One region of the Enterobacter sp. DVT3837 genome, then DNA from elsewhere that is predicted to be linked to it. Evidence: predicted binding sites of a transcription regulator. Region 1 holds the regulator's gene; the other holds the start of a gene.
What was found. Region 1 encodes LexA, which represses DNA repair genes until DNA is damaged. Its sites were predicted from a motif close to TNCTGTATGTACATACAGNA; they were not measured.
Positions count from the first base shown of each region.

Region 2: mutH (DNA mismatch repair endonuclease MutH) is a predicted target of LexA. The motif match lies at 1,976-1,995, and genes of this name have one in related genera.

Region 1 covers NZ_JBWDLA010000001.1:1,108,168-1,111,865, forward strand. The annotation lists partial or broken gene AC0XWG_RS05425 (hypothetical protein) at 1-9, opposite strand, end outside; gene dinF (MATE family efflux transporter DinF) at 6-1,343, opposite strand; gene lexA (transcriptional repressor LexA) at 1,407-2,015, opposite strand; gene AC0XWG_RS05440 (diacylglycerol kinase) at 2,124-2,492, opposite strand; gene plsB (glycerol-3-phosphate 1-O-acyltransferase PlsB) at 2,647-3,698, shown strand, end outside.
Region 2 covers NZ_JBWDLA010000001.1:2,363,128-2,366,825, forward strand. The annotation lists gene AC0XWG_RS11615 (NADP(H)-dependent aldo-keto reductase) at 1-574, opposite strand, end outside; gene AC0XWG_RS11620 (YgdI/YgdR family lipoprotein) at 707-925, opposite strand; gene mutH (DNA mismatch repair endonuclease MutH) at 1,054-1,746, opposite strand; gene rppH (RNA pyrophosphohydrolase) at 2,430-2,960, shown strand; gene ptsP (phosphoenolpyruvate--protein phosphotransferase) at 2,973-3,698, shown strand, end outside.

The sequences.
Region 1 (3,698 bases):
AACCGTCACGATATATCGTGATGGGAAGGAAACCAGGTATTATTTCGCCAGTGACGGCGCCAGATAAAGGCCAGAGACAGGCCCCGCAACGAGAGGAAAACGGCCAACGCCAGCCACAAACCGTGATTGCCAAGCCAGGGAAGCGTCAGCAGCGTCAGACCAAACCCTGCTGCTGCCACCGCCATACTGTTACGCATTTCGGCTCCGCGCGTAGCCCCAATGAACATGCCGTCCAGCAGATAACACCAGACACCGACCACCGGTAAGATCACCTGCCAGATGAGATAGTGGCTCGCCAGTTCACGCAGTGTGGGAAGTGAGGTGAGTAATGCAATGATCTGCTCGCCAAAAACGGCATAAACCAGCGCAAATGCCAGTGCCACCAGCCCTGACTGACGACAGGCTGCCCGCCAGACATCCTGAAGCTGCCCGCTTTCGCGCGCACCGTACGCCTGCCCGGAATGTGCTTCCACAGCATAGGCAAAACCGTCCAGCGCGTAGGCGGTAAAGGTCAGTAGCGTCATCAATACGGCATTGACCGCGACGATGTCTGGCCCCAGCCGAGCCCCGAAAACCGTCAGCGCGCCAAAACAGAGCTGAAGGAGAAGTGAGCGCAGCATGATGTCGCGGTTGAGTGCCAGCAGCTTACGGATATTGCCGCGCCATGCGGTTTTGAGTAGCGCAAGAGAGATCCCGCGCATCGCCAGCACGCGCCAGACCATCCACAGACCGATGATAAAAGTCCCGTATTCGGCAATTGCCGTCGCCAGTGCAGCCCCCTGCACGTTCATATGCAGACCCATTACCAGCCAGACATCAAGCACAATGTTGAGAAGGTTTCCCACCACCAGCAAAATGACGGGCGCGCGGGCATACTGCACGCCCAGTAACCACCCCAGCAGAACCAGGTTAGCCAGTGATGCCGGCGCACTGAGCCAGCGAATTTCCAGGAAACGTCTCGCCTGCTCCAGCACTGCCTCGTTACCGCCAACGATGTGAAGCGCGAGGTCAATCAGGGGCGAGCGCAATACAACGATTAATACTCCCGCACCAAGCGCAAGAATGAGCGGCTGCACCAGCGCGCGGGCCAGACGCAGAGGATCTCTGGCACCATACGCCTGTGCCGTGAGCCCGGTAGTACTCATGCGCAAAAAGAGCAGCAGCATAAACAGGAAGCTGGTTGCCGTCGCGCCAATCGCCACGCCGCCAAGATAAACAGGTGAATCCAGATGACCAATAACAGCAGTATCGACCAGACCCAGCAAGGGCACGGTAATATTGGAGAAAATCATCGGCAGTGCAAGACGCCACAATGCCTTATCTGATGCCGTCAGCAGTGACATGAAAAATACCGGGAGAGGTAAAGGAAGCAGGCTACAGCAACGCCGTAGCCTGTCAGGAAGAGATTACAGCCATTCGCCGTTGCGAATCACCCCTACTGCCAGCCCTTCGATAGAGAAGTTCTGTTCGCGAAGATCCACCACAATCGGGGAGAATTCGCTGTTTTCAGGCAGCAGCTGTACGGTATTACCCTGTTTTTTCAGACGCTTAACGGTCACTTCGTCATCAATACGCGCGACCACAACCTGGCCGTTTCGCACATCCTGCGTTTTGTGAACCGCAAGCAGATCACCGTCAAGAATACCGATGTCTTTCATCGACATGCCGCTTACGCGCAGCAGGAAATCAGCGCTCGGTTTAAACATCCCCGGATCGACCTGGTAGTGGCCTTCAATATGCTGCTGTGCCAGTAAAGGCTCACCGGCAGCAACACGCCCCACCAGCGGAATGCCCGTCTCTTCTTCCACCAGCAGGCGGATACCGCGTGACGCGCCCGAAACAATCTCAATCACGCCCTTACGCGCCAGCGCTTTCAGGTGTTCTTCGGCAGCATTCGGAGAACGGAAGCCCAGACGCTGAGCGATTTCCGCACGCGTGGGTGGCATACCCGTCTGGCCGATATGATCCCGGATGAGATCAAACACCTCTTGCTGCCTGGTCGTTAACGCTTTCATTCCGCCCCCTGGGTGTATATACAGTTATGCTGTGAGTATATACAGTCAAAGGCGATTTTGGAACCAAAAACTGCACAAAAAACCAGGGACTTAATTATTCCTCGAGGCTCATCGGAAATGTGACCAAAGCAGCGTGACCCATGTAATGACCGCAGTAATAATCGCCAGCAACACGGCAGCGGAACCCATGTCTTTTGCCCGGCCAGAGAGCTCGTGGAAATCTGAACCAATCCGGTCAACAACGGCCTCAATAGCGCTATTGAGAATTTCCACTATCATCACCAACAGTACGGAGCCGATCAGAAGAACGCGTGTTATTGCATCAATATCAAGGAAGCAGGCGATAATCACCGCGATGATAGCGGCGACGCCCTCCTGGCGAAAGGCGGCTTCATTGATCCACGCGGCACGGAAACCTTTCCAGGAATAGCCGGCGGCTTTGATGATTCGGGTTAACCCAGTGGTATTATTGGCCATTAAAAGAACCTTTTATTGGAAATAGCGTCAGTAACTATAGTGGCAGCGCGTTTCGCTGCCGCCTGAAGTATGACGGGTAACAACAGAAATTTTGCGCGCTTTCTGTTATCCTTGCGCCGCAATTGCATTATTAACCAGAGGCTTTACATCGTTTATGTCCGGCTGGCCACGAATTTACTACAAATTACTTAATTTACCATTAAGCATCCTGGTAAAAAGCAAGTCTATCCCAGCAGAACCCGCGCTGGAATTGGGGCTCGATACGTCGCGCCCCATTATGTACGTTTTGCCTTATAACTCGAAGGCAGACTTACTGACGCTTCGCGCCCAGTGCCTGGCGCATGACTTACCTGACCCGCTTGAACCGCTAGAAGTTGACGGTACTCTGCTGCCGCGCTACGTGTTCATTCACGGTGGACCGCGCGTGTTTACCTATTACACGCCAAAAGAAGAGTCCATCAAGCTGTTCCATGACTATCTCGACCTGCACCGCAGCAATCCTGATCTGGATGTGCAGATGGTGCCAGTATCGGTGATGTTTGGTCGTCGCCCGGGTCGTGAAAAAGGTGAAGAGAATCCACCGCTGCGCATGCTTAACGGCATCCAGAAGTTCTTCGCAGTCTCCTGGCTGGGACGCGACAGCTTTGTGCGTTTCTCCCCTTCCGTTTCGCTGCGTCGAATGGCGGACGAGCATGGCACCGACAAGATCATCGCGCAAAAACTGGCGCGCGTAGCGCGAATGCACTTCGCCCGTCAGCGCCTCGCTGCCGTTGGGCCGCGTCTCCCGGCGCGTCAGGATCTGTTCAACAAGCTGTTGGCCTCCAAAGCGATTGCCCGTGCCGTCGAAGACGAAGCGCGCAGCAAGAAGATTTCACATGAGAAAGCCCAGCAGAACGCCATTGCACTGATGGAAGAGATTGCAGCGAACTTCTCTTACGAGATGATTCGTCTGTCCGATCGCATTCTCAGCTTTACCTGGAACCGTCTCTATCAGGGCATCAACGTCCATAACGCCGAGCGTGTACGCCAACTGGCGCATGATGGCCATGAAATTGTCTATGTCCCCTGCCACCGCAGCCACATGGACTACCTGCTTCTCTCCTATGTGCTTTATCACCAGGGGCTGGTACCGCCGCATATCGCGGCCGGTATTAACCTGAATTTCTGGCCAGCTGGCCCGATTTTCCGTCGACTGGGCGCCTTCTT
Region 2 (3,698 bases), 1.3 Mb from region 1:
GGTGCAGGTAACGCATCACACCAAAGGCCGTTTCGTTAGATACGCCGATGTAGCGGATTTTACCCGCTCGCTGGCACTCGGTCAGCGCTTCCAGCGTTTCCAGTAGCGTAACGGCAGGGGCGCTCTCATTCCAGCTGTAGCCGAGTTTACCAAAGCAGTTTGTTGGACGCTGAGGCCAGTGAACCTGGTACAGGTCGAGATAATCTGTTTGCAGGCGCTTCAGGCTGGCATCGAGCGCGGCACGGATATTCTTGCGATCGAGGATCTGATTTGGACGGATCCCAGCATCGTTATTACGTGCGGGGCCGCTGACTTTCGACGCAATGACCAGCTTTTCACGGTTGCCACGTTTTGTCAGCCAGTTACCGACGTAGGTTTCGGTAAGCCCCTGTGTTTCCGGACGCGGGGGTACAGGGTACATCTCTGCGACATCAATCAGGTTAATCCCCTGGCTGACGGCATAATCGAGTTGCGCATGGGCATCGGCTTCGCTGTTTTGTTCACCAAATGTCATCGTGCCCAACCCCAATTGGCTTATCTCCAGAGAGCTGTGGGGGATACGGTGATAATGCATAGCCGGCTTCCTTCAATAGACATGTAGACCGCGTCAGGAACTTCCCGACAAAGGAATATAAACATGGCAGAGGGGAAGCAAAAGGGGAAGAAAAAAATCAAAAAGGCCAGCAAGCGACTGACCTCTCTCTGTTTATCGCTCGATAATTTGTGAGACTTCGTCGCGGTTGATCTGCATTTTATTGCCTTGCTGATCGCGATAGCTGACCAGACCGGTATCATCATCCACTTCAGGTTTTCCGTCGGTCAGGATCATCCGACCATCTTTTGTCGCCATGACGTAATCGCTGCTACAGCCCGATACTGCAAACGCTAAGCCGACTGCTGAAATTAACACTGCCCATTTTTTCATCGTTATCGTCCTCACCTGGCTGGTATCAAATCATAGTGTAGTATTAACCCGATATGCCGGCAGGAGGAAGCGGTAAAATCTTAAAAACCAGATGATTATGTTTGGGATCTCTCAAAATGAGTAAAAAACTATGTTTTTAGTAAAAAATGGCGTGCAAGCACTGCGCCGGTGAAATTCTTTTTGAGATAAAAGCCGCGCGGCAACGTCAGTATTGGCTCGCCCTGCGCACCGATCGCCTCGGTAAGCGCTTTACTGTTGGCTGCCTTCGGACGCAGCTGTAACACTTCCCCGTGTCGGGCTGTGATGCGCTCTACCTGGCCAAGAACGATCATATCCATCAGTTCCTCCCAGTCCAGACGCAATTGATGCTCCTCCTCTTCATTCGGGCTCCAGAGCAGCGGTGCGCCAACGCGACGATCGGCCAGTGGAATGTGGCGTTCACCTTCAACCGGTACCCAAAGCACGCGTTTCAGCTTATGGCGAACGTGGCTGGTTTCCCATGTCACACCGGTATTGCCGGTTAATGGCGCAACGCAGACAAAGGTGGTCTCAAGTGGCTTCCCCTGGCTGTCTATGGGAATGGTTTTTAACTCTACGCCAAGAGCCGCAAAATCTTGCTCTGGTTTACTCCCCGCACTGGCACCCAGCCACAGTTCAAGCAGCATGCCCGTCCAGCCTTTATCCCGTTTCAGATCCTTCGGGATCGGAATCCCGGCCATTGCCGCCAGCTCGCCCAGCGAAAAGCCAGCCAGGCGTTGAGCCTGCTGGAGCAACTGGCCTTCGCTGGATGGAGGTGAAAGCAAGGGTGTAAGCGGATGCATGAAGATAACCTTTTGATTAAAAAATAAACGAAGAAATTGTCCCCTGTGGATAGAGTTTAACTTTTTCTGTACGAATATTCCATGTGTATGATTTATAGGTTTTTTTATTAGTTTGAAATCGTTTCACCTGAGAAGAAAAACCGGTTGTTCAAATCTGGTCACTGACAATGAACAGGATCTTACACCATGTTATCCACAGAAAAATGGGATAACTGGGCATAACCCTGACTACTGTTTCAATTTACAGCCTTGACGTGCGATGAAAATCGAATTTTCAGACAATTTGTGCCTAACTTATTGGCACAATCTGTGGATAAAACCGACGCTGTTCGATCTTTCATCAGCGCGACGATCCCTGATGTGATGATCGTCACGCTATTCTGTGTTTTGTTTGTGATGACACACTTAACTGAATGAAAATAATATCATTATATAATATTGATGAAAGCGGGACGCAGACGGGGATTGAGGTTGTTCATCGGTAATCAGACACTTTTTCACAACTATATCCACAGAAAAGGTGAATAAAAATCCCTTTGCTGGCTCTTATCTGTTTATAACTCAGCACTTATTTGTGAGTTATTCAAATGTTATTAGGTTGCAGGCCTGTAAGAGAGTGGTTTACCGCCTCCCTGTAGTGTGAAACAATCATTCATATATAAGGTTTAGTTTGGGGTAGTCCGGTGATTGATGACGATGGCTACCGCCCGAACGTAGGAATAGTAATTTGTAATCGTCAGGGCCAGGTAATGTGGGCCCGGCGATATGGTCAGCACTCCTGGCAGTTCCCGCAAGGCGGGATCAACCCAGGAGAGTCCCCAGAACAAGCGATGTACCGGGAGCTTTTTGAAGAGGTCGGTTTAAGCCGAAAAGATGTTCGCATCCTGGCTTCGACCCGCAACTGGTTGCGTTACAAGTTACCGAAACGTTTGGTGCGTTGGGACACAAAGCCGGTTTGTATCGGCCAGAAACAGAAGTGGTTTCTGTTGCAGTTGGTGGGCAACGATTCAGACATCAATATGCAAACCAGCAGTACGCCGGAGTTTGATGGTTGGCGCTGGGTAAGCTATTGGTATCCTGTTCGTCAGGTCGTGTCATTTAAACGCGATGTTTACCGTAGGGTGATGAAAGAGTTCGCAAGTGTGGTAATGCAGCTTCAGGAGATCCCCCCTAAGCCGCAGAGCGCACCTGCCTGGCGACGTAAAAGAGGTTAAGTTACGCAAATCATGCTCACCCGCTTGCGAGAAATAGTCGAGAAGGTGGCCAGTGCTCCGCGTCTCAATGAGGCGCTGAACATTCTGGTCACTGACATCCGTCTTGCGATGGAGACCGAGGTCTGTTCGGTGTATCTGGCCGACCACGATCGGCGCTGCTATTACCTGATGGCGACCCGTGGTTTGAAAAAACCACGCGGACGCACCGTAACGCTCGCATTTGATGAAGGTATCGTAGGTCTGGTTGGGCGGCTGGCTGAACCTATCAACCTTGCCGACGCGCAAAAACACCCCAGCTTTAAATACATCCCTTCCGTAAAAGAAGAGCGCTTCCGCGCGTTTCTTGGCGTGCCGATTATCCAGCGTCGCCAGCTGCTTGGCGTGCTGGTTGTTCAGCAGCGCGAGCTGCGTCAGTACGATGAAAGCGAAGAGTCTTTCCTCGTCACGCTGGCCACGCAGATGGCTGCGATCCTCTCCCAGTCTCAGCTTGCCGCACTTTTCGGTCAGTATCGCCATACTCGCATTCGCGCCCTTCCTGCGTCGCCAGGTGTGGCGATTGCAGAAGGCTGGATGGACGCCACGCTACCGTTAATGGAGCAGGTTTACGAAGCCTCAACGCTTGATGAAGCGCTTGAGCGTGAGCGTCTTACTGCTGCGCTGGAAGAGGCGGCGAATGAATTTCGTCGTTACAGCAAACGCTTTGCCGCAGGTGCGCAAAAAGAGACGGCGGCCATTTTT